3 regions of the Halomonas sp. SCS19 genome follow, and region 3 is predicted to be linked to each of the others. Evidence: predicted binding sites of a transcription regulator. Region 3 holds the regulator's gene; each other region holds the start of a gene.
What was found. The regulator FNR, encoded in region 3, switches genes on or off when oxygen is low (the NO sensors DNR and NnrR bind a similar motif). The targets are predictions, from matches to a motif close to TTGATNTANATCAA.
Positions count from the first base shown of each region.

Region 1 (10,538 bases), 960 kb from region 3:
AGCGCAGTGACCAGGGCGCAGGGACCGGGGATCGGCACCACCCGAAAACCCGCCGCCCTGAGCTCACGCACCACGACGTAGCCGGGATCGCTGATCAAGGGAGTCCCGGCATCACTGATCAGCGCCACGTCGTCGCCCTGGGCAAGCCGCTGCATGAGCGTCTCGACTCGGGACGCCTCGTTATGGTCGTGCACGGAAATCATCGCCGGCGACAGACCGAGATGACGCATCAGGCGGGCACTGTGGCGGGTATCCTCCGCCGCGACCAACGCCACCTGGCCCAGCACCTGGGCGGCGCGGGGACTGAGATCTTCCAGATTCCCAATTGGCGTGGCGACCACGTACAATGAACCAGCTTTCGCTTCTGACATCTTGGCTCCCTGGGCTGCCATCCGGAACACGGACAAGGAAGGATTCATGAGGACTTTGACTCGCGGCCCCGTGGCCGCCGCTGTACTGGCCATCACGCTGGCCGGCTGCAGCTTCACGCCGAGCATCGTACAGCGGGCCATGGACGACGACCCGGACCAACTACTGGCGCAAGCCGCCCAGCAACAAGGCGCCGAAGCCGCGCAGACCCGGCTGAGGGCGGCCGACATCCTAGCACGCTCCGGACGCCGCCCCCAGGCACTGGAAGTCCTCAACAGCCTGGACGACAGCCAGCTCTCCGGCGACAGCCGGCTTCAGTGGGCACTGCTGCTGTCCGAACTGGGGGACAGTGAGGGCGATCCCCAGGCGGTCGTCAGAGCCGCCAGCGTGCTCGACGAGATGCAGCTGCCCAACGACGAAGCCAATCTGCTGCGCCTGCGCCAGGGGCTGGCGCTGGGCCAGCTGGGCGAACCACTCGAGTCGGCTCGCCTGCTGATGCAGGTGCAGAGCGCCACCGGCCGCGAGGACATCAACGACGCCATCTGGGACCAGTTGAGCGCACTCAACGGCCGCCAGCTCGAGGCACTTGAAGAGCCCGGCAATGCCATCGTCACCGGCTGGCTCGAGCTGACCCGCCTGGTCAACCAGAGCGGCGGTGACATCCAGAGGCTATTCGCTCGTCTCGATGACTGGCGCGTGGCCAATCCGGACCACCCCGCCAACCGTCGCCTGCCTACCCAGATCACCCAGTTGCGTGAACTGCGTGGCAAGAGCGTGCAGAGCATCGCGGTGCTGCTGCCCGAGTCGGGCCCGCTTTCCGGCGTCGCCGACGCCATCGAAAAGGGAATTCGCAGCCACCAGGCCAATGTGGTCAACGGCGGCGGAAACGGGGCCCAGCTCAGCTTCTTCGACGCCTCCAACGGCAATCTCGACGAACTCTATCAGCAGGCCCAGAGCAGCGGCGCCCAGGTGGTCATCGGCCCGCTGGACAAGAGCGACGTGACCCGTCTCGAAAGCCGCGCCGAGGTGCCCCTGCCGACCCTGGCGCTGAACTACGGCCAGTCCGCCTCAAACCAGACCAAGAACCTCTACGAGTACGGCCTGTCGGCAGAAGACGAAGCCCGCCAGGCGGCCCGCCGCGGCTGGCAGGACGGCCACCGCAGCGCCTCCATGCTGGTACCCGACAACGACTGGGGTCAGCGGGTCGGCGAGGCCTTCTGGAACACCTGGAGCGAACTGGGCGGCGATATTGCCACGGCGGTGCGCTACAACCCCGGCGCCTCGGCCACCGACAGCACTCGCCGCGCCATCAGCAACCCGCGTCCGGACATGCTGTTCCTGCTGGCCCTGCCGGACTTCGCCCGCCAGGTGCCGCCGACACTGGAATACTATTCGGCCTCCGATCTGCCGGTGTACGCCACTTCTCACCTCTACGAAGGCACCCCTCAGTCGCGCCTGGACCGCGACCTCGACGGCGTGCAGTTCCCTGATATTCCCTGGAACATTCCCGACGCCGCCGTGGGCGGTGCCGAGGCTCTCCCCTTCTACGACACCTATCGAGAGCTCAAGGCCGAGGACAAGCCAGCCATCTTCCGCCTGATGGCGATGGGCGTCGACGCCTACGAACTGGCACGCCGCATGCCGCAGATCCAGGCACTGCCGGGTTCACGCATGCAGGGCGCTACCGGCACCCTGAGCGCCGCCGGCGATGGCCGCATCTACCGCGAACTGCCATGGGCGCAGTTCAGCAGCGGCGTGCCGGCACCCGTGTTCAGTGACGGCCTCGGTGATGCGGCGCCCTGACGCCATAGACGCCGTCGCCCGCGGCCAGGCCATCGAGCGTCACGCCGAGGCCTGGCTGTGCCAGCGTGGACTGATAGCGATCTCGCGCAACCAGCGCGCCAAGGGAGGCGAGATCGATCTGGTGATGCGTGACGGCGAGACCCTGGTGTTCGTCGAAGTGCGCCACCGCCGCAGCATCCGCCACGGCCATCCTGCAGAAACAATCACCATCACCAAACAACGCCGCCTGATCCAGGCGGCGCGTTTTTATCTCCACCGCAACGGGCTATCATGTCCTTGCCGCTTCGATGTCCTGGCCGTTACCGGCTCGTCACCGAGCCTCGACATCCAGTGGATCGCCGGTGCATTCGAAGCAAACTGACACAGCGGGCTCCCGGCGAGCCCCCATGGACCAGGAAGGCAGCATGGATTTCCAAAGCCGAATTCTCGGACAGTTCAACGACAGTATCGACACCAAGACCTACGCCAGCGAAGTGCTTCCACCGTTCATCGAGGTCGCGAGCCAGATGATGGTCCAGAGCCTGGTCACCGACGGCAAGATTCTCGCCTGTGGCAACGGCGGCAGCGCCGGCGACAGCCAGCACTTCTCCTCCGAACTGCTCAATCGCTTCGAGCGCGAGCGCCCCAGTCTGCCGGCCCTGGCCTTGACCACCGACACCTCGACGTTGACCTCCATCGCCAACGATTACAGCTACAACGAGGTGTTCTCCAAGCAGGTGCGCGCCCTGGGCCAGCCTGGCGACGTGCTGCTGGCGATTTCCACCAGCGGCAACTCGGCCAATGTCATCCAGGCCATCCAGGCCGCTCATGACCGTGACATGACGGTGGTGGCCCTGACTGGACGGGACGGCGGCAACATGGCCTCCCTGCTGGGACAGGACGATTGCGAGATCAGGGTGCCGGCTACCTCCACGGCCCGTATTCAGGAGGTTCACCTGCTGGTGATCCACTGCCTGTGTGACCTTATCGACGAACAACTCTTTGGTGCGAGTGAATAACATGACGCAACGCGATTCCCGTTCGACACGCCCCCTGATGACCGCCCTGCTGCTGTCCGCCCTGCTGGCCGGCTGCACCACCGTAACCTCGGTGACCAACCCCGGCACCATCGACGAGGATTACGGCGAACGCACCCTGGGCGCGACCGTCGAGGACGAGAGCATCGAGACCAAGGCCGCCCACAACCTGGGACGCGTCGATGCACGCCTGAAGGACGCCAGGATCAACGTCGACAGCTACAACGGCGTGGTACTGCTGACCGGCCAGGTCCCCAGCGAAGAGCTCAAGCAGCGCGCCGAAGAGATCGTCAGCCAGGTGCGCAACGTTCGCCGGGTCCACAATGAACTCAGCGTGGCGGCCAACCTGCCCACCAGTCAGCGCCTCAACGACGCCTGGCTGGACACCAAGGCACGTACCGCCCTCGCCACCAGCGATCAGGTCGACTCTGGCCGCATCACCGTGGTCACCGAGAACGCTACCGTCTACCTGATGGGCCTGGTCACCCACGCCGAGGCCGACCGTGCGGTCAATGTGGTATCCAACGCCGGCGGCATGGAGCGTATCGTCAAGGTATTCGACTACATCGACTGATGGCGACAGGCGCGCCCTCGCAAGACGGCGCGTCCCTCAAGCGCAAAAGATGCACAAAAAAGCGGCGAGCCTGAGGGCTCGCCGCTTTTTTGAGATACTGCTTGTGAAGAGATCACGCTCGTGAAGAGGTCCCGCTTTTCCAGCAGATCAAGCCGACGACAGCTCGCCGCCGACCACCTTTCGAGCGGGATGCGCCCGATGGCCTTACTTGATCACCCTGAGGGATGGACGCCCCTTGCGAGGCGGCTTGGACCTCTCGACACCTTCATCCACGCCATCGCCGCCATCGGACTCACCGCCTGCGTCCTCATCGGAAGCGGCAGGAGACTCCTCCTCTGACGAATCCTTGACGCTCTCCAGGGCCGGCGCATCGACGTCGTTGGCCTCTTCGACGGGAAGCTCAGGCTCGTGACCAAAGACCATGCCGACGCCGTTCTCGCGGGCGTACAGGGCAATCAGTGCAGGCAGCGGTACAAACAGCAACTCCGACTTGCCACTGAAGCGCGCCGAGAAACGAATCACGTCGTTGCCCATGTCCAGATCACGCACGGCGGTAGGGCCAAGGTTCAGCACGATCTGGCCGTTCTGCACGAACTGCCTGGGAACCTCGACGTTCTCGTACTCCGCATCGACGACGATATACGGCGTCAATTCATTATCCAGCAGCCACTCGTACAGCGCCCTGGCCAGGTAGGGACGGCTCGACTTCATGATATGGCCCTCTTGGTTGGCGAATGGGAACTCGGGCGACTCCGGTGGCGACCGGACACACACGGCTCAGGCATTCCGTTCAAGCAAAACATCAGGGACGAATTTCGCGCTCGGCCTCGGACAGCGCAGCACGGAAGCCATCACGGGCGAACACGCGCTCCATGTAGCCCATCAGCGGCCGTACCTGCTTCTCGGGCAGCTCGATATTGAGCGCTGGAAGACGCCACAGGATCGGCGCAAGGCAGCAGTCCACCAGGGTGAACTCCTCGCTCATGAAGAAGGGCATGTCCTCGAAGATCGGCGAGATACCGATCAGGCTTTCACGCAGCTCCTTGCGCGCCTTGTCGGCTTCCTTCTTGCTGCCGGACAGGATGCGATCGACCATCGGGCACCACTCGCGCTCGATACGATGCATCCACAGTCGGCTCTGGGCACGCGCGACAGGATAGACCGGCAGCAACGGCGGGTGCGGGAAACGCTCGTCCAGATACTCCATCATGACCTTGGACTCGTAGAGCACCAGGTCACGATCCAACAGCGTGGGGACACTGTTGTAAGGGTTCAGGTCCGCCAACTCCTCGGGATGCTTGTCGTCGGTCACCTCGACAATATCCACGGCCACGCCCTTCTCAGCCAGCACGATCCGTACACGATGGCTGAAATGGTCCTCGCCACCGGAGTAGAAGATCATCGACGACCGCTTGGCCACTACACCCATGAAACAATCCTCGCATCAGTTCAAGCCGGGATGATAACACGACAACCCCCTTCTCGGGGGGGCATCAGGGGCACATCTTTGCTCCCGCAGCGGGTCCGCCCGGGCGCAACGATGATACCAGAAAAGGCAACGGGCGCGTGGTCATCGACCCCGCGCCCGCCATGGTGGACCAATCGGTCAGTGAATGTCTCGCCAGTACTCGCGCTTGAGGAAGTAGGCGATGATGCCAAACAGCAGGATGAAGATCAGCACCTTCGGTCCCAGCGCCTGGGCATGCAGCTTGGACGGCTCGCCCACGTAGGCCAGGAAGTTGGTCAGATCATACACCGCCTGCTCGAACTCCTTGGGCTCCATGCTGCCCGGCGACGTCACCTGCAGGGTCTCGCAGGACTGGTACTTGCCGGTCAGCGGATCGAGTTCGGCGTCACCGACCGCATGGTCGGAGGCTGCACAGACCTTCTCCTGCACCCCCTGCAGCGGCTCGAGCACGTTGGGCATCCCCACCGCCGGGAACACCACATTGTTGACCCCGGTGGCACGCTCGCTGTCACGATAGAAGCTCAGCAGATAGCTGTAGATCCAGTCGGTTCCGCGCAGTCTGGCCTCCAGGGTCAGATCCGGCGGCGCCTTGCCGAACCATACCTCGGCATCCTCGGCGCTCATCGCCTTGTGCATCTGGTCGTTGTACCCCAGTTCCGGCGAGAAGATCAGATTGTCCTCGACCAGATCCTGGGGCATCCCCAGATCCTCGGCCGCGCGGGAGAAACGCTGGTACTCCAGGGAATGACAGCCCATGCAGTAGTTGACGTAGAGCTTCATCCCGTTCTGCAGCGAGGCCTGGTTCTCCAGATCCGGCGACATGCTGCGCAGGTGCACCCCCTCGCCGCCCGCGGCGAAGGAGCAAAGCGGGACCAGCGCGAAGAGCAGTGCGAACAGTTGCTTTTTCATTAGCCAGTCACCCTTTCAGGAACGGGTTTGGTCTTCTCCAGCCGCGTATAGATGGGCATCAACACGAAGAAGGCGAAGTAGATCACGGTGCAGATCTGGGCCAGCAGTGTCCTGGCGCCGGTCGGCGGCAGCACCCCGAGCACCCCGAGGATGACAAAGCTGATCGCGAACAGCACCAGCATCACCTTGGAGATCCAGCCCTTGTAGCGCATGGAGCGCACCGGAGAGCGGTCGAGCCAGGGCAGCACGAACAGCACCGCGATGGCCGCCCCCATGAAGATGACCCCGAGGAACTTGGCGTCCAGCCCAAACAGCGAGAAGGTGATGGCGCGCAGGATCGCGTAGAAGGGCGTGAAGTACCACACCGGGGCGATATGATCCGGCGTCTTCAGCGGGTTGGCCGGCTCGAAGTTGGGCTTCTCGAGGAAGTAGCCGCCGCCTTCGGGGAAGTAGAAGATCACCGCGCAGAACACGAACAGGAACACCGCCACTCCGACGATATCCTTCACCGTGTAGTACGGATGGAAGGGAATGCCGTCCAGCGGCTTGCCGGTCTCGTCCTTCTTGGCCTTGATATCGATGCCATCGGGATTGTTGGACCCCACCTCGTGCAAGGCAATGATGTGCAACACCACCAGCGCCAGGATCACGATAGGCAGCGCCACCACGTGCAGGGCAAAGAAGCGGTTCAGCGTGATCCCGGAGATCAGATAGTCACCGCGCACCCACTGGGCCAGGTCGGGACCGATACTCGGGATGGCGGAGAACAGCGAGATGATGACTTGGGCACCCCAGTAGGACATCTGTCCCCAGGGCAGCAGATAGCCCATGAAGGCTTCGGCCATCAGCGCCAGGTAGATCGCCATGCCGAAGATCCACACCAGCTCACGCGGCGCCTTGTAGGAGCCATAGAGCAGGCCGCGGAACATGTGCAGGTAGACCACCAGGAAGAACGCCGAGGCGCCGGTGGAGTGCATGTAGCGGATCAGCCAGCCGTACTCGACATCACGCATGATGTACTCGACGGAGGCGAAGGCACCCTCGGCGCTGGGGTTGAAGCTCATGGTCAGCCAGACACCGGTGAGGATCTGATTGACCAGCACCAGCAGCGCCAGGGAGCCGAAGAAGTACCAGAAGTTGAAGTTCTTGGGCGCGTAGTACTCGGACAGATGCTCCTGCCACATCTGGGTGGCGGGGAAGCGATCATCGACCCAGCGCATGAAACCGCGTTCGGCCTTGGCCTTGTTGGGATTCGCCATTATGCGCCCTCCCCGTCTTCGCCGACCACGATGACCGACTCGTTGACAAAGTAGTAGGGTGGAACTTCCAGGTTCACCGGAGCGGGCACATTGCGAAACACCCTGCCCGCCAGGTCGAAGCGCGAACCATGGCACGGGCAGAAGAAGCCACCGGGCCAGTCATCGACACCGACGCCTTCGGCGTTGGGCTCCGGCTTGAACAGCGGTGAACAGCCCAGATGCGTACAGATGCCGACCAGCACACCGATCTCGGGCCGAATGGAGCGCAGCGAACCGCCGGCATAGTCCGGCTGCATCGGCTTGGCGGAATCCGGGTCTGCCAGCACCTCGTCGGTCAACGCCTCGGTACGTTCGATCATCTCCGGCGTGCGATTGATGACCCATACAGGACGGCCCCGCCACTCGACGGTCATTCGCTGCCCGGGTTCGAGCTTCGAAATATCCGCCTGAACGGGCGCACCCGCCGCCCGAGCCCTGGCACTAGGCTGCCAGGAAGCCACAAAGGGTACCGCTACCCCGACGGCGCCGACTGCTCCAACTACGGAGGTCGCCCCTACGAGGAAACGGCGTCGCCCTTTGTTCACGCCGTTGTCTGCCATGATCTGGTTTCTCCCATCAGACTTTATCCGTTGTTGTTTTCACGGCCCCTTGAATGTCCGTGACCACGGATACAAGTGGATTGTATGTTAGGAAATCCCCCCCACCGGCACAAGAAGCCGGCTGACCCAGACCCCCTGCGCAAGCCCCAGACAATTGACGTGGAACAACTTTATACCACTGTGCCTGTTCGCCTTGAGGGACAGGGCGGCTCAAAAGGCATAGACGATGACAGATTAACGAGGGAAACAAGCGCCGCCAGGCGACCCGATGATCCCCACCACCAGAGCACTACAGCACACAATTTTTCGAACCCCGGACACGACAACGCCCGGGCCAATGGCCCGGGCGTTGTTGATCGGCAAGCGTGGGTGATTAACGCTTGGAGAACTGCGGGCGACGACGCGCCTTGCGCAGACCGACCTTCTTACGCTCGACTTCACGTGCGTCACGAGTGACGTAGCCGGCAGCACGCAGCGGCTGACGGAAGTCCTCGTTGTACTGCATCAGGGCACGGGTGATGCCGTGACGAATGGCGCCGGCCTGGGCGCTGCCGCCGCCACCCTTGACGGTGACATAGACGTCGAACTGGCCGAGGGTCTCGGTCAGTTCCAGCGGCTGGCGAACCACCATGCGGCCAGTCACGCGACCGAAGTATTCGTTCAGGTCACGGCTGTTGACGGTGATCTTGCCGGTGCCCGGCTTGAGGAAGACGCGCGCGGTTGAGGTCTTGCGGCGCCCGGTACCGTAATACTGCTGTGTCATGGCGAAGATCCCCTCAGATGTTCAGTTCTTGCGGCTGCTGGGCAGCGTGCGGATGTTCGGAACCGGCGTAGACCTTGAGCTTGGCGTGCATGGCACGGCCCAGCGGACCCTTCGGCAGCATGCCCTTGACGGCACCTTCGATGACACGCTCGGGAGCGTGGTCGATCAGCTGGCTGAAGGTCATGGAACGCAGGCCACCCGGGTAACCGGTGTGACGATGGTACATCTTGTCGCTGGCCTTGTTGCCGGTGACCTTAACCTTCTCGGCATTGATCACGACGATGTAGTCGCCGGTATCAACGTGAGGAGTGTATTCCGGCTTGTGCTTGCCACGCAGGCGGCGAGCAATTTCGGTAGCCAGACGACCGAGCGTCTTGTCCGCGGCATCGACGACATACCAGTCGCGCTGGACGGACTGCGGCTTAGCACTGAACGTCTTCATGGATGAAATCACCAATTCGATGTGTTGGATCCCTTTCGTCGTGTTGTGGACACCCGACAGGTGTTCAGCGAGACCACGCCGCGAAGAGATCATCCCTATTTTTCTTGGTTGCGCGGCACCCGGAAATCCGGACGATGCCGCCACAACGGTCGAGCGAGCGCGCATTCTACATGAGCGAAAGCGTGCCGTCACCCCCTCGGACACACGCAATCACCGTCGGCTCAAGGCTTGTGGGGCAGCGCCAGGTACTCCCGGGACTGCATCTCCTGAAGCCTGGACAGAGTGCGCTCGAACTCGAACTCCAGCTTGCCACCCTCATAGAGCGCCTCTGCCGGCGCTTCGGCGGACATCAACAGCTTGACGCCACGGTCGTAGAACTCGTCGACCATGTTGATGAAGCGCCTGGCCTGATCGTCGGTGGCGGCGTCCATGCGCCGCACACAGGACACCAGGACCGTGTGGAACTCGCGAGCCAGCTCGATGTAGTCGTTCTGACTGCGCGGCCCGTCGCACAGCTCGAGAAAGTCGAACCAGACCACGTCCTCGTGCAGTCGACGCGCCTTGAGGATGCGATGGTTGATCTCCACCGGCACCTGCTCTTCCCCCGCCTGACCGGCGATCTCGCGAAAGCTGCGCTCGAGCTCCTGATCCGCCGCCTCGTCCAGCGGCGAATGGAAGATCTCGGCGCGCTCCAGCGCCCGCAGTCGATAGTCGACGCCGGAATCGACGTTGACCACCTCACAGTGGCGCTTGAGCAGATCGATGGCCGGCAGAAAGCGAGAGCGCTGCAGGCCATCCTTGTACAGATCGTCCGGCACGATGTTGGAGGTGGCGACCAGCACCACACCGCGCTCGAACAACGCCTCGAGCAGATTGGCCAGAATCATGGCATCGGTGATGTCCTTGACGAAGAATTCGTCAAAACAGATCACCCTCGCCTCCTCGGCAAACTTGCCGGCGATCAGCCGGAGCGGGTTCTTCTCGCCCTTGCAGTGATCCAGCTCGTTGTGGACACGCTGCATGAAGCGATGGAAATGGGTGCGCATCTTCTGGGGAAACGGCAGCGCTTCGTAGAAGGTGTCGACCAGGTAGGTCTTGCCACGACCGACGCCGCCCCAGAAATAGAGCCCGGAGATGGCTGGCAGCGCCGGCTCCTGCTCTTCCTCCTTGCGCCCGAACAGGCCCTTCACCTTCGACGCCCAGCCGTCGCGCGCCGCCGCCGGCGCCTTGGCCTTGGGCGCTGCCACCAGCTCGTCATACAGTCGCTGCAGATGCGCCACGGCATTGGCCTGGGCGGCATCCTCCGTGAAATCATCACGTTGGAGGTCGCGCCGGT
Region 1 covers NZ_JAMSHN010000001.1:214,464-225,001, forward strand. The annotation lists gene rsmI (16S rRNA (cytidine(1402)-2'-O)-methyltransferase) at 1-371, opposite strand, end outside; gene NFH97_RS00875 (penicillin-binding protein activator) at 418-2,172, shown strand; gene NFH97_RS00880 (YraN family protein) at 2,159-2,533, shown strand; gene NFH97_RS00885 (phosphoheptose isomerase) at 2,577-3,170, shown strand; gene NFH97_RS00890 (BON domain-containing protein) at 3,172-3,762, shown strand; gene NFH97_RS00895 (ClpXP protease specificity-enhancing factor) at 3,967-4,473, opposite strand; gene sspA (stringent starvation protein SspA) at 4,565-5,191, opposite strand; gene NFH97_RS00905 (cytochrome c1) at 5,369-6,139, opposite strand; gene NFH97_RS00910 (cytochrome b) at 6,139-7,398, opposite strand; gene petA (ubiquinol-cytochrome c reductase iron-sulfur subunit) at 7,398-7,997, opposite strand; gene rpsI (30S ribosomal protein S9) at 8,371-8,760, opposite strand; gene rplM (50S ribosomal protein L13) at 8,774-9,202, opposite strand; gene zapE (cell division protein ZapE) at 9,424-10,538, opposite strand, start outside.
Region 1: a site for FNR is predicted at 8,152-8,165, ahead of petA (ubiquinol-cytochrome c reductase iron-sulfur subunit). Genes of this name have one in related genera too.

Region 2 (10,538 bases), 3.5 Mb from region 3:
AATCGCACAACGACAATCGATGGCCTTTTCGACGTGACCTGCCTTCCCCCTGATATCGAAGCGCGGCTCGAGCCCGCCACGCGTCTTCCCTCTCTGCCTGCCGTGGTGTCCGAGCTGCTGGTACTGGCGAGCAATCACGACGCGCCGCTGACCGACTTCGCGACCCTGCTGTCCCGTGACCCGGCCCTGTGCCTGCAGCTGCTGCGGCTGGCCAACAGCCCCTACTATCGCCGGGGTTGCGATCCCGTCATCTGCTGCGAGCACGCGGTGACACGCCTCGGTATCGATGGCACCCTCACCGCGCTTTTGGGTTTCACCCTGGTGCGCAACGCGACCCGCGGCCCCCTGGCCGACTATTGGCGACGCACCCTCGCAGCCGCGCACTTGATTCCGGCCATCGCCAAGGTGGTAAATCCCCGCCAGCCGGGCGAGCTGTCGACGCGCGCCCTGCTTCGCGAGGTCGGGGTACTGCTGCTGTACGCATTGGACCCGAACTACTTCGAGCTGACCGCCCAGGCCGCCAACCGCGAACAGCGCCTGGCTCTGGAACACCGGCATCTTGGCTGCGACCGCGACCAGGCGTCGAGCTGGCTGGCACGGCGCTGGCAGCTGCCCACCAACCTGTTCCTTCAGCGCCCTCTCGAGCCGGAAGGCCAGCGTCACCACGAATGGCTCGACGGCCTTTGCCTGGAGCTCGCCGACGAACTGGCCGGATGCTGTCTGGACGACGACAGCGACGCCATCCCCGCCGTGCTTCATCGCTTTCAGCAACGCATGAACATGGACGGCAATGCCCAGGCACGTCTTGTCGATGAGCTCGCGAGTCGCCTTGAGACCTTGCCGGACTTTCTCGCCACCACGCTGTCGGCAGATGAGGATATCGAACGCCTGCTGGTCGCCGGCAAGCAGCGCCTGCATGGGCTGACCATGAGCCTGGCCGAGCGGTTGCACCATCGTGAGGACCAGCTGATTTCGCTCCAACGCGACAACGAGGCGCTGGATGTGCGCGCCAGCACCGATGCCCTCACCGGTCTTGCCAATCGCGCCGCGCTGGAACGGCGCCTCGAGGAGATGCTCGAGGACGCCCATGCGCGAGACAAGCCGCTGTCGGTGTTGTTTCTCGATCTGGATCACTTCAAGCCGCTCAACGACCGCTACGGCCACCGACTCGGCGACATCGTGCTGGTCAATGTCGCCGCTACCCTGCGTGACGCCATCCGTGAGTCGGACCTGGCGGCCCGCTACGGCGGAGAGGAGTTCGTCATCGCCCTGCGGAACACGCCGGAGCCAGGAGCTTTGCGGGTCGCGCAGCGGCTACAGCAGTGGCTTGCCGAGCAGCCGATGGCCCAGGTCGACCAGCGCCCCCTTTACGTCAGCGCCTCCATCGGCATCGCCCAATGGCAGCCCGGCATGGACAGCATCGACGCAGCGTCGCTGGTGGAAAAGGCGGACCTGCAGATGTACCAGGCCAAGCAGGCCGGCCGTGCCCGCATCAGTCAAGCTCAACAACTGCAGGAGCGCGCCGGGGAAACACCCTGAAGCAGCACTTGATCAGAACAATAACTACGCCAGGCACCGATGTCAGTAGACGTCAAGGGACCTTGCCAGAACCTGGCGAGAACCTGGCTGGAACTTGGTGAGACCCGGGCGAGAAGCTGACGTGAAGCGACTCGCCAAGGCACTCGCTAGAGACGCGCCTCGACCCGCTCCAGGATCTGGGCGCTGACCTTGGCAACCAGCGGGCGAGCCGCGCGATTGACCGCCTTGGCGACCAGCCGATTGCGGATCTGGTAGTCGACGATCAGGCTGACCGCGGTACCTTCATCGACCGCTTCGAGTTCATAGCGGCCCTGATTGCGCACACCGTCGATCGACTCCCAGGCCAGTCGGCTGGGCGGCGACTTCTCGGTTACCTGCACCTCGAAGGTCCAGTCCATGCCGACCGCGTGGACATGCCAGCGATAGCGATCGTCCCCGAGCGGCTCGATCTCGGTGATCAGATCCGAATAGTCGGCGAAATCCTCGACCTTTTCGAGCAGGGCGAAGACGCGCTCGGGAGGCGCGGGAAGCGTGGCGCTGTGTTCGATGGTGGGCATGGCCAGACCGACTCCTTGCCTGAGGGATGCTCCAAGGTAAGGCTGCTACGGAGCCTAGCATCCCGGTTCCCCAGGCCCTTGTAAAGCCGTGCCTATCATCAGGCTGACGGCAGGTCCCGCAGCAACAGAGCGAACTCGAATTCATCAGGCGACAGCGCCTTCCCCGGCAGCTTGAGCCTTACCCGGTGACCATCCCCGGGCGCCACCTTCAGCGCGCTGCCATTGCCCGCCTCCATCGCCTCAAGGGTGAAACGACGGTTGCCGGAGGGCAGCATCAGCTCGAGGCGATCACCGACCTCGAAGCGGTTCTTGACCTCGATGTCCAGCCAATCTGGTCGCGACTGCCTCACTACCTGGCCGACAAACTGCTGGTGGACTCCCACCGAGTGCCCACGCTCGTAATTCTGGTACTCGTCGTGGACGTGGCGTCGGTAGAAGCCTTCGGTATACCCCCGGTTGGCCAGGTTTTCGAGCTCATCCATCAGCCCCATGTCGAAGGGCCTCCCGGCCACGGCGTCATCGATGGCACGACGATAGACCTGGGCGGTACGTGCCACATAGTAGGGCGACTTGGTCCGCCCTTCGATCTTCAGCGAACTGACCCCCATCTCGGCGAGCCTTGCCACGTGCTGAACGGCGCGCAGATCCTTTGAATTCATGATGTAGCTTCCGTGCTCGTCCTCGAACACCGGCATCAGTTCGCCAGGCCGCTGTGGGTCCTCGATCAGCGCCGAGCTCTCCTCCCGACCCTTTGCCACGTCCTGCGCAGGGATCAGATCGCCACAGGCGTCAGTGCCGGCCGGGTGGGTCCGGTAGTTCCAGCGACAGGCGTTGGTACAGGTGCCCTGATTGGGGTCGCGCCGGTTGAAGTAGCCCGACAGCAGACAGCGTCCGGAATAGGCGATGCACAGGGCACCGTGAACGAAGGTCTCGATCTCCAGGGTCGGGCACTCGGCACGGATCTCGGCGATTTCCTCAAGCGACAGCTCTCGCGACAGGATCACCCGAGAGATACCCTGGGACTGCCAGAAGCGAGCCGCCGCGTGATTGACCACGTTGGCCTGCACCGACAGATGGATCACCTGGTCAGGCCAACGCTCTCGCACCATCATGATCAAGCCAGGGTCGGACATGATCAGCGCATCCGGCCCCGCCTCGACGATCGGTGCCATGTCCTTAAGGTAGGTCCTGAGCTTGGCATTGTGCGGAGCGATATTGGAGGCCACGTAGAAGCGCTTGCCACGCGCCTGGGCCTCAGCGATGCCTCGGGTCAGGTTGTCGAGGCCGAAGTCATTGTTGCGTACACGCAGTGAGTAGCGCGGCTGACCGGCATAGACCGCATCGGCGCCATAGGCGAAGGCGAAGCGCATATGCCGGTAGGTGCCGGCCGGTGACAGTAGTTCAGGGGCATTCATCCAGGCGTCTCTCTCGTGGGCCGGGCTTTGGCCAGGGTTAAGCCGGGCAGACAGCAGTAAACCGCGCAGCCTGCCACAACCGCGAGCAATGCACGTTGACAAGGAGCAAGTCGCCGGCATCAACGCCGCACTGGTGTTGCCGTCCGGCTTTCGTTACCCTTGTCGCGCCGGACCGGACCCCGGCCGCTGGCGATCCTTGTCGCCACCCCAAATTCTCCGAATCGAGACCCCCTTCATGAGCACGACTTCCCGCTCCACCGTGGTGATCTACTCCGGTGGCATGGACTCTTTCACCGTACTTCATCGCGCCTTGCACGAAGGCCTCGAAGTTCACGCCCTGTCATTCGACTATGGCCAGCGCCACGCCCGCGAACTCGAGGTGGCCCGCCATGTCTGTCAGGAGTTGAAGATCCCTCATCAGGTCGTCGACATCACCGCCATCCATGGCTTGATCGACAACTCTGCGCTGACCGACGCCAATCGCAAGATCCCTGGCGGTGACTACGCCGAAGACAACCTCGCCGCCACGGTGGTCCCCAATCGCAACATGGTGCTGCTGTCGCTGGCCATCGCCAAGGCGGTGAATATCGGCGCCAGTCGCGTCGACTACGGCGCCCACGGCGGTGACCACGTGCTCTATCCGGATTGTCGTCCCGAGTTTGTCGAGCAGATGAATGCGGTGGCCGCCATCGCCAATTTCTCGCCGGTAGAGATCCACGCACCCTATCTACGGTCCAGCAAGAGCGAGATCCTGGCCGACGGACTGTCCATGGGACTGAACTACCGCGACACCTGGACCTGTTACGAGGGCCGGCGCCTGGCCTGTGGCCGCTGCGGCAGCTGTCTGGAGCGGCTCGCCGCCTTCGCCGACCAGGGTGTCGAAGATCCGTTGGCCTACGCCGCCAATACCCGGCAGGAGCCGGCGATTGCACAGGCAGACCAGGGCGGAGCGCACCAGGATGTATAGCGTCAAGGAAGCCTTCTATACCCTTCAGGGAGAAGGCGTACAGGCCGGCCGCGCCAGCGTCTTCTGTCGCTTTGCCGGCTGCAATCTCTGGTCGGGCCGTGAGCAGGACCGCGCCAGCGCCCAGTGTCGCTTCTGTGACACCGACTTCGTCGGCACCGATGGTCAGAACGGCGGACGCTTTGCCACCGCCGAGTCCCTGGCCGAGCACATCACCCGCTTGTGGCCACACCCCCACGAGGGTGTCACGCCCTACGTCGTGTTCACCGGTGGCGAACCCTTGCTGCAGCTGGATGCCGCCTTGATCGAGGCGGTGCACGCTGCCGGCTTCGAGATTGGCGTGGAAACCAACGGTACTCTGGCTGCGCCGGACGGCATCGACTGGCTATGTGTCAGCCCCAAGGGCAATGCGCCGCTGGTGCAGACCCGCGGTGACGAGCTGAAGCTCGTCCATCCCCAGATCGACGCCCCGCCTGAGCGTTTCGAGGGCCTGGACTTCGACCATTTTCTGCTGCAGCCGATGGACACCTCCGGGCTGATGGCCAGCGACGCTCGCAAGGAGCCACTCTGTGCCACGGTAGAGCACTGCATGGCGCATCCACGCTGGCGGCTGTCGCTGCAGACCCACAAGATCGCGGGAATCGACTGATGGCACTCTTTGTACGACGACTGACACATCTCGACGTGTCGCTTTGGTGTCCCGATCGTGGACTGATCGGCGCGAGCTGGCTGGTCGACGTCGAACTCGATGGAGAGCTCGGTGAAGACGGCATGCTATTCGACTTCGGCGAGGTCAAACCCTGGATCAAGGCACGTCTCGACGGCGGCGCCGATCACACCCTGCTGGTGCCTACCGAAGCCCCTGGCGTCAGCGTCAGCGAATGTCGCGAAGGTATCTGCGTACGCACCACGACGCCATACGCGATGGAGGTGCGCGGGCCCCGCCAGGCCTTTACCCTGCTACCCTGGCGCAGAATCACCCCCGAGGCCATGGCCGAGCACCTGTCACGCCAGTTGATGCGCCAACCGCCCGAGCGGGTATCCAGCATCGAACTCAGCCTCGCCGATGAGTCCATCGATGGCGCCGCCTACACATACAGCCACGGCCTTCGCCGCCACGCCGGCAACTGCCAGCGTATCGCCCACGGCCACCGCTCGCGGCTGGAAATCGTTCAGCGCGGCGTGCGACAGCCGGAGCTCGAGCGCCGCTACGCCCGCTGGCTCGACGATACCTACCTGGTGGACGAACACGACCTGGAACAGCACCAGGGCGACATGCTGCAGTGCGGCTACCGCTCGCCCCAGGGCCTGTTTCACCTGCGCCTGCCCCGCGAGCGCTGTCATGTCCTGCCCGGCGCCACCACGGTGGAACGCATCGCCCAGTGGCTGGCGGCGACCGTCGCCCGAGACACCGGAGAGGACACCGCGGTGCGCGCCTATGAAGGCGTCGACAAGGGCGCCACGGCAAGAAGCCCCGGTGAACGATCTCGATAACGTCTCGATAACTTCTCGATAGCATCTCGAGATCCGCAAGAGAGACCGACCACCGAGACAACCAAGCGCATTTGAAGAATGCCATGAGCCAACCAACGTCATGAGCGAACTGATCACCTCCTCCTCGCCGCAAGAGACCCGCACAGCGACCGGCGAACAGGGCTGCCGCCCCGGCTGCGGCGCCTGCTGCATTGCGCCGTCGATCAGCTCCCCGATTCCCGGCATGCCGGCGGGCAAGCCCGCCGGCATCCGCTGCGTGCAGCTCGACGACGACAACCTGTGCCGCCTGTTCGGCCGACCCGAGCGTCCGGCGGTGTGCGAGCGCTTCGACTACGACGCCGATATCTGCGGCAGCCACAGAGACCAGGCGCTGGCCAATATTGACGAACTCGAACGCCTGACCTGAGTCTGGCTTACTTGCGCCGAGTAGCCGTCGCTCAGCATCATCTGCACCTGGTGTGCTCAGCTCGACCCCTTCTTGCTGCGCCCCCTACTGATGCCCTCTCGACCGACGCCCCATCCGTGACCCTCCAACTAGAAAAGACCGGGCCACCCAAAGGTGGCCCGGTCTTCCTTGTGACGACCTTCATGACGACCAAGGCCGTTCCCCATGCTCTACTCCACGTCGAGCTGCCCGTTATTTCGCAGCATCGTCAGGAAGGCCTCCGACGACTGACCCTCCATGCTGACACCGTCCAGGGTAATCTTCTGGTCGGCGTTGCTGTGCTGGACGTCGAGCCCGCCATCGCTCTTGATGTAGAGCACGGTGTCTCCGTTCTCCTCCTGGGCAAAGATAAAGCTGTCCAGCGCCGACTGGTCGGGGTCAGTGCTCGTGGAGTCAAAGTCGTTGAGCAGATCCCCCAAAGCCAGCTTATCGGCGTCTGGATCCATGCTCAGAGCCGCATCCTTGATGTGGAAATCACCTACCGTATCGTGGGCGGGGTCAGTCGTACTACCGACATCACCCAGACTCCACTGGAAGGTGTCGGAACCGAGCCCACCCAGCAGCAGGTCATCGCCAGCACCGCCAATCAGCACGTCGTCCCCGCTGCCCGCGAAGAGCTGATCGTTGCCTTTTCCACCAGCGATGCGATCCTGACCACCGTCGTTACGGCTGTCACCCGACAGGGCTTCATAGTTATCCTTGATAAAGGCCAAGATCTCTTTCTGGGTCGGCTCTGTCCCGCTGTTCTGAGTGGTCAAGTAATCGACGAGCCCAGCATAGCCACTACCCGCCTCACCACCGACACCCGCAGGATCGATCTGATCACCGAACAGCACGTCATCACCCGCGCCACCGTCCAGGGTGTCACCGCCAAGGTCCGCTGGCTGATCGAAGGACGCCCCCCCCTCCAGCGCCGTTGCAAACTCCTCGGCAGAATTGACGATGGCCACCTCACCGGCCGGTACAAGCTGGTCGTCCGTATAGCTGTAAAGATCGAGTGAAATGTCATGAATAAGCAGTGAGAAGAAGTTCCCAGCAGCGTTTTCTACTTCGAACTGCAGCCTGTATGTTCCTCCTTTCAACCCATTTGCCATAAACTGAGTCGAGCTACTATTGATACTGCCCGACGGCGATATTGGCAGCGAGGTGGCAACAACATCCCAGTCGCCTTCCTCATTTTGCATTTCCAGCAACCAAGAGAATCTGTCGCTTGGATTCCCTTCCTTTTCGAAGTCGTTTGGGGTGTCGGTCACGTAGTCAAATGACAAGGTATAGAACTGGTTGGCACCAGCAGGCTCATCCAGGACGATAGCATCGCTGGTGGCGACAGTACTGCCATCGCCAGCACCACTGTCTCGAACGCGCAGATAGGTGCCGACCGGGGTTCTATCAATGGCTATGTGGCCATTGGTTGTCTCCACCGCCCAATTATCGATGGAAGCGAGTCTTCCCGTGTCCCCCGTGTCAAAAGTGGCAAGCATTTCGGTACTGCCTACCGAAGCCCCGGATTCCAGAGGAATCGGCACCATCTCCAACTCACCATCTGCCGTGTTGTCGAAAATCTTCAGAAAATCGCGACCTACATCATCACCTATCCCGATCGCTTCCACCCGACTGATGGCGGCCAGCGGTTTGTATCCTTCAAGCGCATTGGTAACATCCTTATAGGTGGTAATATTCCCCGCATCACTGACACCAACTTGACCGTTGTCATTGTGAGAATTAGGCTGACCATCCGTCATGAAGTAGGCAACGTTATTGAAACCGCTCCGACTAACATCCGTCATCCACTCAGTAGCGGTAACAAAGGCTTGCTCGAAATTGGTTCCAGAAATAATCGCTCTACTATCCAGAAAGTCATTGACGTCACCCAGATCTTCAGGTGAGAAATCATTGAATGCGATCGAAGGCGAATACTTCCCGCCGAACGCCACGATCTGGACATGGATTGTCCCCTCGAAATCGGCCAGCTCGGTAAGCTTGGCACGTATCGCCTCGATCGCCACCTTGAAGCGTGAATTGCCGTTTTCCAACACGGCGCCCATGCTTGGCGAAACATCCACGATAAAGGAAAGGTTATAGTCCTTGGCAGGTTCAAGCACGGCATGCTTCCCGCCAGCATCACCGAGAACCACATCATCACCACTCCCACCGGTGATGCTGTCATCGCCACCGCCTCCGACGAGTAGCTGGTCATCATCCGGCAGTGCCAGGGTCAGGGTGCCATCGACAGTGTCGCCGTCACCATCCGTTCCGGCCAGTGACAAGGACAGCGCCGGATCTTTCTCCGCCTCGGAATAGGCGAAGTCGCCGACCGAAAATGGCCTTGTGCCGTCCAAGCCACGAAACTCGATCGCTTCAAAGGCCTCGCCGGTTGTAAGCACCAGCTGGGCATCGGCGGGAATGTTTCTCACATTGAGGGTGCCATCGGCGTTTTCCTCAATCGTCACCAACGAGGTGATATCCTTGCCGGCACCATTCACCAACCGAACATCACTTTTCGCAAGTTCCAGCACGTGGCCGCTGACGGCAACCGGATGGCCACTGGTATCGGTACCATCTGGAGCCGAGGCAATCGCTTTGATCCCGACATCCGTCAACGTCCCGTTTTCCGCATTGATAAACTGACGGAAGTGCGTAATGCCTCGATGGTTATCCCAGCTTGGTGCGGTGTCAGAAAAACGCAGGTTATCAACGAAATCGAGGCGTACAGCTTCGTCGAGTCCCGTCAGATTGTCGTGACCCGCGGCTAGTTGTGTATCCCCATCAGTTCGCAACCAGGACGCCCAGGGGCCTTTATAGGTCCAGGCGGACGCCACGACATCGGCTGCTCCATCGGCACCCTCAAAGGCGATGAAACGATGGCCCGAGCCGGACCCATCGGTGCCAAACTCACGCACAACGTGCTTGCTGCCTTCACTGATTTCCTTGCTGGCATCATCAAATGCCCTGATCCCCTCATCGATGACCTCTACCTCGTAGGTAGAGCCATCCGCCGACAGGCTCGCCTTGAAGGCCACGCCGCCACTCGCGGTCTTCGCCTCCAACGTCTTGCCGTCGCCACTCAATTGGTAAGTCAGAACCTCGCCGTTCGACGTGAGCAGCGTCCCGCCATTGACACTCGTGACCTCGGTACCGTTCATTACGTCGCTGAATGTCACTTTACCAATGTCATCGGCACCCGCCTCGAAGCGAACCTCACCCGTCTGGCCAGATTTTAACTGCGCTTGCTCCGCCTCCCAGACAACAGGCGTATCATCGTCAATCAGCACCGACAGCGTGCCCTGGACCTCGCTGCCATCGGCATCGGTCACGGTGTAGCCGATGTCAAACGTCAGGTCGTTCTCGTCATCGCCCGCCGCATGCTCAAGCGCCTGGTGCAGCGTCACCTTGTACTTGCCCTCGGCCTGATCGGCCATGGCGATGGTGATCACCGGTTCTTTTTCGGAGTTGCTATCGGTCACCGTCCCGGTGAGCGTGTGGCCATCGGTACTGCGCTCAAAGCTCACCTCACGACCGTCCGCCGTCTTGAGGTCGTCGGGCAGACCAGCCAGGTTCCACTGGAAGGCGTTGCTATCGGCGGCGCCATCGTCGCCAAAGCGGTAGCTCAGCGTCCCTTTCGCGACGGTGGCCTCTCCGGCCACATCACCACTACCCCCGGCGTTGCCACCGGCCAGTCCGTCTTCGTCGACGGTCGCCTTCGGGCTCTGGGTAGTCGGGTTGTCGCCATCTCCGGGAACGCTGGGCGTGGAGTCTTGCGCCACCTTCACCGTCAATGTCGAAGACGACTTGTCTCCGTCACCATCGGTGATGGTGTAGTCGATCACGGCGTCGCCTTCGAAGGCCCCTGCCGGAGTAAAGGTGATCTCACCGTTGGACGCGATGGCCACCGTACCGACGCCTTCCCCACCCCGGACCGAGGCCTTGGTCAGGATTGCGCCATCATTGCCCTGGGTGTCGCTTGTGCCGTCATTATTAGTCAACACGTTGTACGTTTTCGCCGTGTTTTCCGCCGTCTCGGTGGTGTCGGCGACCGCCTCTGGCGAGGTATCGAGGATGTTGATCTCCAGGTTGGTGCTCGTGCTATCGCCCTCGTTATCGGTCACCGTCAGCGCAAAGCTGTC
Region 2 covers NZ_JAMSHN010000001.1:4,720,002-4,730,539, forward strand. The annotation lists gene NFH97_RS20425 (GGDEF domain-containing protein) at 34-1,539, shown strand; gene NFH97_RS20430 (SRPBCC family protein) at 1,686-2,096, opposite strand; gene trhP (prephenate-dependent tRNA uridine(34) hydroxylase TrhP) at 2,195-3,511, opposite strand; gene queC (7-cyano-7-deazaguanine synthase QueC) at 3,747-4,478, shown strand; gene queE (7-carboxy-7-deazaguanine synthase) at 4,471-5,124, shown strand; gene NFH97_RS20450 (6-carboxytetrahydropterin synthase) at 5,124-5,969, shown strand; gene NFH97_RS20455 (YkgJ family cysteine cluster protein) at 6,070-6,375, shown strand; gene NFH97_RS20460 (retention module-containing protein) at 6,585-10,538, opposite strand, start outside.
Region 2: a site for FNR is predicted at 3,607-3,620, ahead of trhP (prephenate-dependent tRNA uridine(34) hydroxylase TrhP). Genes of this name have one in related genera too.

Region 3 (10,538 bases):
CATGTGGGCCGGCCCCCACCACCTGCACTACACCGCCCTGCCGAACTGGGCGCAGTCGCTGGGCATGGTGATGTCGATCATTCTGCTGGCGCCCTCCTGGGGCGGCATGATCAACGGCATGATGACCCTCTCCGGGGCCTGGCATAAGCTGCGAACCGACCCGACCCTGCGCTTTCTCGTCGTCGCGTTGTCGTTCTACGGCATGTCGACCTTCGAAGGCCCGATGATGGCGGTGAAGACCGTCAACGCCCTGTCCCACTACACCGACTGGACCATCGGTCACGTCCACGCCGGCGCCCTCGGCTGGGTCGCGATGATCACCATCGGCTCGATGTACCACCTGATTCCACGCCTGTTCGGTCACACCGAGATGTACTCCGTCAAGCTGGTGGCGGTGCACTTCTGGCTGGCCACCATCGGCACCGTGCTGTACATCGCCGCGATGTGGGTCAACGGCATCCTGCAGGGCCTGATGTGGCGCGCCATCAACGAAGACGGCACCTTGATGTACACCTTCGTCGAGACCGTCGAGGCCAGCGGCCCCGGCTACATCGTGCGCCTGATCGGTGGCCTTTTCTGGGTGACCGGCATGCTGATCATGGCCGTCAACGTGGCCATGACCGTCAAGGGTTCCGCCAAGCGCGGCGCGCCCCTGCCCCAGACCGCCTGAGTCAACGAAGGACCGAGACTGACATGAAACACGAGATCATAGAAAAGAACGTCGGTTTGATGGCGGTACTGGTGCTGGTGGTGATCAGCTTCGGTGGCCTGGCCGAGATCGTACCGCTGTTCTTCCAGAAGCAGACCACGGAGCCGGTCGAGGGCCTCGAGCCGCTGTCCGCACTGGAACTGGAAGGCCGGGACATCTATCGCCGCGAAGGCTGCGTCGGCTGTCATTCGCAGATGATTCGCCCCTTCCGTGCCGAGACCGAGCGCTATGGCCACTACAGTGTGGCCGGTGAATCCGTCTACGAGCACAACTTCCTGTGGGGGTCCAAGCGCACCGGCCCGGACCTGGCCCGCGTCGGCGGTCGCTACAGTGACGACTGGCATCGTGCCCACCTCTACAACCCGCGGGACGTGGTGCCCGAATCGGTGATGCCGGCCTACCCCTGGCTGTTCGAGAACACCCTGGACGGCGAGGACACCCCGGCCAAGATGCGCACCCTTCAGAAACTGGGCGTGCCTTACACCGACGAGCAGATCGCCAACGCCACCAGCGAGGTCCGCGGTGAGCGTGAAATCACCGCCCTGGTCGCCTACCTGCAGCAGCTTGGCACGGTGTTGCCCAGCTCGGCGAAGAGCCCGTAACCATGGATATCGGAACCTTTCGCGGCATCTTGACCGGCATCCTGCTGATCGCCTTCCTGGGCCTGGTGGCCTGGGCCTACTCGAGCCGCCGCAAGCGTGAGTTCGATCAGGCGGCGCAGCTGCCGTTCGCCGACGACGACGAACAACCGAATCGTGACCGCACGGCCGAGCGACAGGCCGATTCCCGAGAGGACAGGGGAGAGAAGAACACATGAATACGCTTTGGGGTGATGCCCTCTCAGGCTTCTGGAGTGCCTGGATCATCGTCATCACGCTCGGCACCATCGGCTTTGCGTTCTGGCTTCTGTGGGCCAACCGCAAGACCGACAAGCGCCCTGACGCCGACGGCACCGTCGAGACCACCGGCCACACCGCCGATGGTATCGACGAATACGACAACCCGCTGCCTCGCTGGTGGTTTCAGCTCTACGTTGCCACGGTGATCTTTTCCCTGGGCTATCTGGTGCTGTATCCGGGCCTCGGCAACTTCGCCGGTGTGCTGGGCTGGAGCCAGGAAGGTCAGTGGGAGGAAGAGGTCGCCCAGGCCGAAGAGCGCTTTGCACCGATCTTCGAGAAGTACCAGCAGGTACCCATCCCGGAACTCGCCCAGGACGGTGACGCCATGCAGGTGGCCGAGCGCATCTTCCTCAACAACTGCGCCATCTGCCACGGCTCCAACGCCAAGGGCGGCTACGGCTTCCCCAATCTGACCGACGACGACTGGCTCTACGGCGGCGAGCCCGAGCACATCGTCACCACCATCAACAACGGACGCAATGGCCTGATGCCGTCATGGCAGCAGCTCGGCGCGGACAATATCGAGAACCTGACCCAGCATGTGCTGTCGCTGTCCGGCCAGGCCGAGGACGCCGAACGTGCCGAAAAAGGCGGCGCCGTCTTCACCTCGGTATGTGCCGCCTGCCATATGCCTGACGGTACCGGCAACCAGGCGCTGGGCGCGCCCAATCTGACCGACGACAGCTGGCTGTACCAGGCACCGGGCCAGAGCCTGGCCGACTCCGTGCGTCAGACGCTGCGCAACGGCCGCAACGGCCATATGCCGGCGCAGGCCGCCTACATCGGCGAGGAGCGGGTCCACCTGGTCGCCGCCTATGTCTATGGTCTGAGCCAGAATCAAGACCAGAGTCAGTAGTGACCCCAGCGGGATCGCTCCCGCGGCGAGTGCGGCGCTTGGCCGCACTCGCCACCCACCTACCCGTCAATCGCTAGACTGGGGCTTCGGCCCCATCGACGCGATGTGAGTCTGCCATGAGCGACAAGATCCCTGCCCACGACGTCACCGACCCTGCGGTGTCGCACCATTCCCCCGACAGCCAGAGCATGTACGAGAGCCGCCGGCACATCTACGTACGCGAGATCAAAGGCGTGTTCCAGCGTGTCCGTCGGGTCGCCAACTGGGCGCTGATGCTCGGTTTTCTGCTGCTGCCCTGGATTCCCTGGGGTGATCGACCGGCGGTCTGGTTTGATCTGCCGGGGCGCGAATTTCATATCTTCGCCGCCACCTTCTACCCCCAGGAATTCGTGCTGCTGTCCTGGCTTTTGATCATCTGCGCCTTCGGCCTGTTCTTCATCACCGTCTTTGCCGGTCGAGTATGGTGCGGTTACACCTGCCCCCAGAGCGTCTGGACCTTCCTGTTCATCTGGGTTGAGCACCGCATCGAGGGGCCGCGCAATCGTCGCATCAAGCTCGACAAGCGCTCCTGGGACGCCGACAAGGCCTGGCGCAAGAGCGCCAAGCACGCCATCTGGCTGATCATCTCGGCGGCCACCGGCATCACCTTCGTCGGCTACTTCACTCCGATCGGTGGCCTGGTGATGGATCTTGCCACCCTCTCGGCCAGCGGCTGGTCCTATTTCTGGGTCGGCTTCTTTATCGTCTTCACCTACCTGAACGCCGGTTGGCTGCGCGAGCAGGTCTGCCTGTACATGTGCCCCTACGCCCGCTTCCAGTCGGTGATGTTCGATCGCGACACCCTGATCGTGTCCTACGACTACCACCGCGGGGAGCCTCGCGGCCCGCGCAAGCGCAACGCCGACCCGGCAGAGCAGGGCCTTGGCCACTGCATCGACTGCGACCTCTGTGTTCAGGTCTGCCCGACCGGCATCGATATCCGCGACGGTCTGCAGTACCAGTGCATCACCTGCGCCGCCTGCATCGACGCCTGCGACAGCGTCATGGACAAGATGGGCTACCCCCGTGGCCTGGTGCGTTACACCACCGAGCACGCCCTCGACGGCAACAAGACCCACCTGTTGAGACCACGCCTGATCGGCTACCTGGTCGCCCTGGTGGTGATGATCGGCCTGTTCGTCTGGACCATCGCCGACCGCACACCGCTGGATGTGGATGTGGAGCGCGATCGCGCTCGGCTCTACCAGACACTGACCGATGGACGCATCGCCAACTCCTACGCCATGACCGTGCGTAACCTCGACAACCGCCCTCATCGCTACGTGATCGAGGTAGCCGGCATCGAGGGTCTCGAGAGCGACACCACCGCCATCGAGGTTCCCGCCAACCAGTCCCGCCAACTGGTGATGACCTTGAGCGTGAATCCTGATCAGATGGAACAACGCAGTGCCGATATCAGCGTTCGCGTCCTCGCCGAGGACGATCCGTCCGTGGCCATCGAACGTGAAAGCCGCTTTATAGGAGTTACCCCCTGATGTCCCTGTCCGATCCCCAGGTGCCGCCCTGGTACAAGCAGTTCTGGCCCTGGTTCCTGATCGCCCTGCTGCTGTCGTCGGTCACCTTCAGCATGGTCTACCTGGCCTTCTCGATCCGCTACTTCGACGGTTCGGTGCCGGACGATTACTACAAGGAAGGTCTGGCCATCAACGTCCAGCTTGAAAAGCAGCAACGTGCCGAGGCGCTGGGGCTGGCGGCCGAGCTGCGCATCGACGCCACCACCGGCGACGTGGTGGTAACGCTCGATGGCGACGAACGCCCAGAGCGGCTGGACCTGGCGCTGAAGTTCCCCACCGATGGCGCCCGCGACCGGGCCCTGGTGCTGACCCACACCCGTGCAGGCCACTATGTCGGCACCCTCGAGCGCAATCTGCGCTATCGCTGGTACCTTCAGCTGCAGCCCCACGCAGAAGGCGCGTCGGGACAGCAGCCTGAATGGCGCCTGACCGGCGAGGCAGAGTTCCCGCGGGAGACCTCCGTGCGCCTGACACCGGGACTCTGATGGCGGCCTCGTGCTACCACTGTGGCGCTCCGGTGGAGGCCACAGCACCCTGGTCGATCACCCTGGATGGCCAGCGCCATCCGCTGTGCTGCCCGGGCTGCGAGGCGGTGGCCCAGGCCATCGTCGGCGGCGGCCTGGACAGCTACTATCGCTTTCGCACCGCCCTGCCGGAGCGCCCATCGCCGACACCCGCCGACGAGGCCCGCTATCAGGTATTCGACGATCCGGGCCTGCAGGATCGTTTCGTGCGTCAGGATGGCGACACCAAGGTAGCGACCCTGGCGGTGGATGGCATCACCTGCGCCGCCTGCGCCTGGCTGATCGAACACCGCCTGAATGCCCTCGACGGCCTGGAGAGCTGCGCTGTCAATCTTTCCCAGCATCGCCTTCAGGTGCGCTGGGATCCCGAACGCCTGTCGCTGTCGCGCCTGCTGGCCGAGATGGCTGCCATCGGCTATCCCTCCCAGCCCTACGAGCCGGACCAGGCTCAGCAGCGGCTCAAGCAACAGTCGCGCCAGATGATAAGACGCCTGATCGTGGCGGCCGTCGGCATGATGCAGGTGCTGATGTTTTCCATCCCGCACTACGTCGACGGCGGTGATCTCAGTAGCGAGTTCGAGCGCCTGTTTGCCTGGCTATCGCTGGCGCTGACCACTCCGGTGGTACTCTACTCGGCCCAACCCTTCTTCGTCGGCGCCCTGCGCGATCTGCGAACCCGCGTGCTGGGCATGGATGTGCCGGTGGCCCTGGCCATCGGTGGTGCCTTTATCGCCAGTACCTGGTCGGTCGTGAGCGACTCCGGTGACCGCTACTTCGACTCGGTCAGCATGTTCACCTTCTTCCTGCTGTTCGGACGCTACCTGGAGTCTCGCGCCCGTACCCACTACGGCCGTAGCGGCAATGCCCTGGCCAGCGCGCTGCCGAGCGCTGCGGTGCGCCTCGACGAGCATGGCGATGAACGCGTCATCCCCGCCAGTCGGCTGGTCCCGGGTGACCGGGTTCGGGTCAGTCCCGGCGCCCAGATTCCCGCGGACGGCACCCTGACCTCGGGCCTTGCCCAGATCGACGAGTCGCTGCTGACCGGCGAATCGCTGCCCCGCCTGCGTCGCCAGGGAGATGCCGTGCACGCCGGCACCCTGTGCATGGACAGCCCGATCGAAGTGATGGTCACCCGCGTCGGCGACGATACCCGCGCCGCCGGCATTCTCGATCTTACCGACCGTGCCTTCGCCCATCGTCCACGTATCGCCCGCCTGGCCGAGCAGGTGGCCCATCGCTTCGTGTTGAACCTGCTGGTCATCACCGCCCTGGTGGCGCTGGTCTGGAGCCTGATCGACCCGAGCCGCAGCCTGTGGATCACCCTGTCGGTACTGGTGGTGACCTGCCCCTGCGCCCTGGCGCTGGCGACCCCCACCGCCCTGACCGTGGCCCACGGCCGGCTGAGACGTGCCGGGGTACTGGTGACCCGAGCCGATGCGCTGGAGACCCTGGCCTGCCTCGATCGCGTCGTCTTCGACAAGACCGGCACCCTGACCCGGGGACGCATGCAACTCGCCGAGCACCGGCCGCTGAGCGACGCCGAAGGAAGCGCCAACAATGGCGAGATGGACGCTGCCGCCAAGCGCCGTCATCTGGCACTGGCGGCGGCACTGGAGACCGGCTCGGAGCACCCCATCGCCCGCGCCTTCGCTGCCTGGCGCGACGCCAGCTGCCAGGCCAGCGAACTGCGCAATCACCCGGGCCAGGGCGTGGAAGGCGTGATCGACGGCCGGCGCTGGCGACTGGGCCAGCCGCACTTTGCCTGCCTGGGCCAACCCGTTCCTGAGCTCCCTGGCGCAGGGCTTTGGTTGCTGCTGGCCAGCGAAGGCAAGCCCCAGGCCTGGTTCAAGCTCGACGATCAGCCCCGTGACGACGCCGCCGAGACCCTCGCCGCCCTCGCCCAGCGAGGGCTTGCCATCGAGATCCTGTCGGGCGACCGCGCCGTCAACGTTGGCCAGCTGGCCCGCACGCTGGGCGTCGGTCAGTGGCGTGGCGAGGCCACCCCGGAGGACAAGCTTGGGCACTTGAAGGCGCGGCAGGCACAGGGCGAAAAGGTGGCCATGGTCGGTGATGGCATCAATGACGTGCCGGTACTGGCCGGCGCCGACCTTGCCATCGCCATGGCCGGGGCCAGCGACCTCACCCGCACCCGCGCCGATCTGGTATTGCTGGGCGAACCGCTCACGGGTATCGTCGAAGCCATCGAGGTGGCCCGCCAGACCCGTCGCATCATTCGCCAGAATCTGTCCTGGTCGGTGCTCTACAATGTCGTGGCGCTGCCCGCAGCGGCGCTGGGCTTCGTGCCCCCATGGCTTGCCGCCATCGGCATGTCACTCAGCTCGTTGCTGGTCATCGGCAATGCCCTGCGTCTGCGGCGCGGACGCACCAGGCCGACCGCGACGCCTTCACCCGTCACCGCTAGCCCCGGCCCATGAGCATCCTTTACCTGTTGATACCCTTGTCGTTGATCCTGCTGGGCCTGGCGGTCTGGGCCTTCTTCTGGGCGGTGCGCAACGACCAGTTCGAGGACCTCGAAGGCCCCGCCTATCGCATCCTGTTCGAAGATGAAGACGACACTCGCAATGCCGATGACGGCGCTTCCTCGTCCGAAACGCCTGCGCAGACATCCGATCGTGATCCATCGTCCAGAGGGCCTGAGTGAATCCTACCGGCCTCGAGCTGCCTCCCATGATGGCGGCCTTCGTGTTTGGTCTGCTTGGTGGTGCACACTGTATTGGCATGTGCGGCGGCATCATGAGCGCTCTGACCTTTGCCATCCCCCCCAGCATGCGTCAACCTTGGCGGGTGGGCTCTCTGGTGCTCGGCTACAATGTAGGTCGTATCACCAGCTACTGTGTGGCGGGCGCTCTGGTTGCCACCCTGGGTTCGGTGATCGGCCTTTCGCCGACTCTGCGTGGCCTGATGCAGATCGTCGCCAGCCTGATGTTGATCCTGATGGCGCTTTACATTGCCGATCTATGGAAAGGCCTGCGTCACGTCGAGGCACTGGGACGTCACCTCTGGAGGTACCTGGAACCCGCAGGCAGACGCCTGTTGCCGGTGGTGCGTCTGCCCCAGGCGGTGGCGCTGGGCGCCATCTGGGGCTGGCTGCCCTGTGGCCTGGTGTACTCGATGCTGGCCTGGAGCCTGGCACGGGCCGAACCCCTCGAGGGCGCACTGCTGATGGCGAGCTTCGGTCTTGGCACGCTTCCGGCGCTGGTGGTGACGGGCCTCGCCGCCAGACAAATGCAGGCCCTGCTGGCGCATCGGGCAACACGCCTTGTCGCCGCTGGCATGATCATCGCCTTTGCCGTCTGGCAACTTTGGACTGGGCTGCATCAATGACGCATCCTACCTCTAAGTTATTAATCCTAAAGAGGTAGACGCCACTTTTAGCTGATCTGAGGGTGTAGAATAGTGCCATCAACGTGCTGTACGGGCGACGTCTGTTCTCCCCATGGCCCAGTCAATATCGATCCCAGATCCACAGGAGCTGCGAATGAGTCCTACGGCCCAAGATCGGCGGCGTCCCATGCTGCATGAGACTCGCTGTGAGTCCTGCAGCCTGAGTTCCTTGTGCCTTCCGCTGTCGCTGGAGACCGCCGACCTCGAGCGCTTCGATTCCATCATCCGTCGTCACCCGCCGATCAAGAAAGGCACACGATTGGTCGAGCAGGGAGATCGCTTCACCAGCGTCTTCGCGGTCCGGTCGGGGAGTCTCAAGCAGATCACCACCGAAGGCAGCGGCGAAGCTCAGTTGACCAACTTCTTCCTGCCCAGTGAACTGGTTGGGCTGGATGGCATCGACGACGGCCGCTATCCCGGCAGCGTGGTGGCGCTGGAGACCACCACGGTGTGCGAGATTCCCTTCGACCGCCTCGATGCGCTGACCCAGACCCTGCCGGAGCTGCGTGCCCAGCTGTTTCGCACCCTGAGCAAGGAGCTGCGAGAGGACCGCCGGATGATGCAGCTGCTGTCACGCAAGACCGCTGATCAGCGCCTGGCCTGCTTCTTCCTCGGCCTGTCGGATCGCTTCCGCCGCCGCGGCTATTCACCGTTCAGCTTCCGCCTGTCCATGTCCCGCGCCGACATCGGCAATCACCTGGGGCTGGCGGTGGAAACGGTCAGCCGTATCCTCGGGCGTTTCCAGCAGCAGGATCTGGTGGCGGTATCGGGACGTGAGGTCAATATCCTCGACCTGACCGCGCTGTCGACCCTGGCCGACACCGAAGTTACCTGAGCGGATCTGGCAGCAGCGTGCCGGGCCTGGCCGGCAGGGCCCTGTATCCAGGATCTGGAAAGCAAAGCGTAATAGATGGCGTGTGACAAAAAAGAGGCCGCATCCGGAGATGCGGCCTCTTTTGCTGTCATGGCGTCCTGCACATTCGCTGCTGGCGAGATCAGTCGGCATCCACCACGTCGATGCGCCGGGCCTGGCGTTCGGCCTGCACGGCCTCCAGCCCCTCGAAGTCGAACAGTTGCCGATCCGCCAGCTGCGACGGCGCCACATTGGTCACCGCCTTGAACATGCTCTCGAGGCGCCCGGGATGCTTGACCTCCCACTCGGCCAGCATCTCCTTGACCACCTGGCGCTGCAGGTTGGGCTGGGAACCACACAGGTTGCACGGGATGATCGGGAACTCCATCGCCTCGCTGTAGGCCTGGATATCGGCCTCGCGGCAGTACGCCAGCGGGCGGATGACGATGTTCTTGCCGTCGTCGGAGAGCAGCTTGGGTGGCATCGCCTTGAGGCTGCCACCGAAGAACATGTTCAGAAACAGCGTCTCGAGAATGTCCTCGCGGTGGTGGCCCAGGGCGATCTTGGTCGCCCCGATCTCCTCGGCGAAGCCATAGAGAGAGCCGCGCCGCAGGCGTGAGCAGAGCGCGCAGGTGGTCTTGCCCTCCGGCGTCTTCTCCTTCACCACCGAATAGGTGTCGCGCTCGAGGATGTGGTAGTCCACGCCGATACTGTCCAGATAGTTCGGCAGCACATGCTCCGGAAAGCCCGGCTGCTTCTGATCCAGATTCACCGCCACCAGCGAGAAGTTGACCGGCGCGTTGCGCTGAAGGCTGCGCAGGATCTCGAGCATGGTGTAGCTGTCCTTGCCACCAGACAGACACACCATGATCTTGTCGCCTTCCTGGATCATGCCGTAGTCGATGATGGCGTTGCCGGCCTGGCGGCGCAGGCGCTTCTGCAGCTTGTTGAACTCACGCCGTGCCTTGGCCTGAACGTGAGCTTCCGTCTGGTCGCCATCCGCAGCAGGGTCGGCCGGGCTGTCGCCGGCATCGATCGAGAGATGGTCATCCTCGGGGGTACGGGGATCGAACAGGGTGGCGGAGGCGGACTGTGGCGACATGGGAGCGGGACATCACGGCTGAAAATGAAAGAGGCGCCAGTCTACCATCCGGACGCTTTAGTGGCGAAGAGGTCAGCGACCGCTTACCCCGGCGAGGACAATAAGGGGGGGGGGCTTTTCGTCGGCGGCACATCGGAAACCGCCAGGGACGACACCGCCGTAGTGGCGCCCTTGCGCGTCGTGGCCTGGTCTGGTCTGGTCTGGTCCGGCAAGTCGAAGAACGCAAGTGCCTGTCAGCCAGGCCCTAGGCGCTGTCCGAAAAGTCGACGAGCGAAGGTTAGACAAGGCAAAAATCGGTGAGAAAGCGCAGTTTACGGGGTGTAAATGAGCATGTTGATCCGATTTTTAACGCCGTATTACCGAGCGCGGGCACTTTTCAGACAAGCCCTAGACGACGTTCAGCGCCAGCAGATAGCGCACCACCACGCCCAGCAACAGCAGCAGGATGCCGGCACGTTGCCAGCCAAACTCGCGCACGGTCAGGGTCAGTCGCTTCTCCCAGAACTTGACCATGCCCCACAGGTCCCGGGTACGGCGATAGTACTGGAGGTAGGCCACCAGCACCGAGACCAGGCCCAGCGCCAGCAGCGTGGGCTCGAGAAGGGTCAACATGGCG
Region 3 covers NZ_JAMSHN010000001.1:1,174,796-1,185,333, forward strand. The annotation lists gene ccoN (cytochrome-c oxidase, cbb3-type subunit I) at 1-670, shown strand, start outside; gene ccoO (cytochrome-c oxidase, cbb3-type subunit II) at 694-1,311, shown strand; gene NFH97_RS04910 (CcoQ/FixQ family Cbb3-type cytochrome c oxidase assembly chaperone) at 1,314-1,526, shown strand; gene ccoP (cytochrome-c oxidase, cbb3-type subunit III) at 1,523-2,464, shown strand; gene ccoG (cytochrome c oxidase accessory protein CcoG) at 2,581-3,999, shown strand; gene NFH97_RS04925 (FixH family protein) at 3,999-4,523, shown strand; gene NFH97_RS04930 (heavy metal translocating P-type ATPase) at 4,523-6,997, shown strand; gene ccoS (cbb3-type cytochrome oxidase assembly protein CcoS) at 6,994-7,224, shown strand; gene NFH97_RS04940 (sulfite exporter TauE/SafE family protein) at 7,221-7,907, shown strand; gene fnr (fumarate/nitrate reduction transcriptional regulator Fnr) at 8,062-8,802, shown strand; gene ttcA (tRNA 2-thiocytidine(32) synthetase TtcA) at 8,963-9,922, opposite strand; gene NFH97_RS04955 (hypothetical protein) at 10,310-10,538, opposite strand, start outside.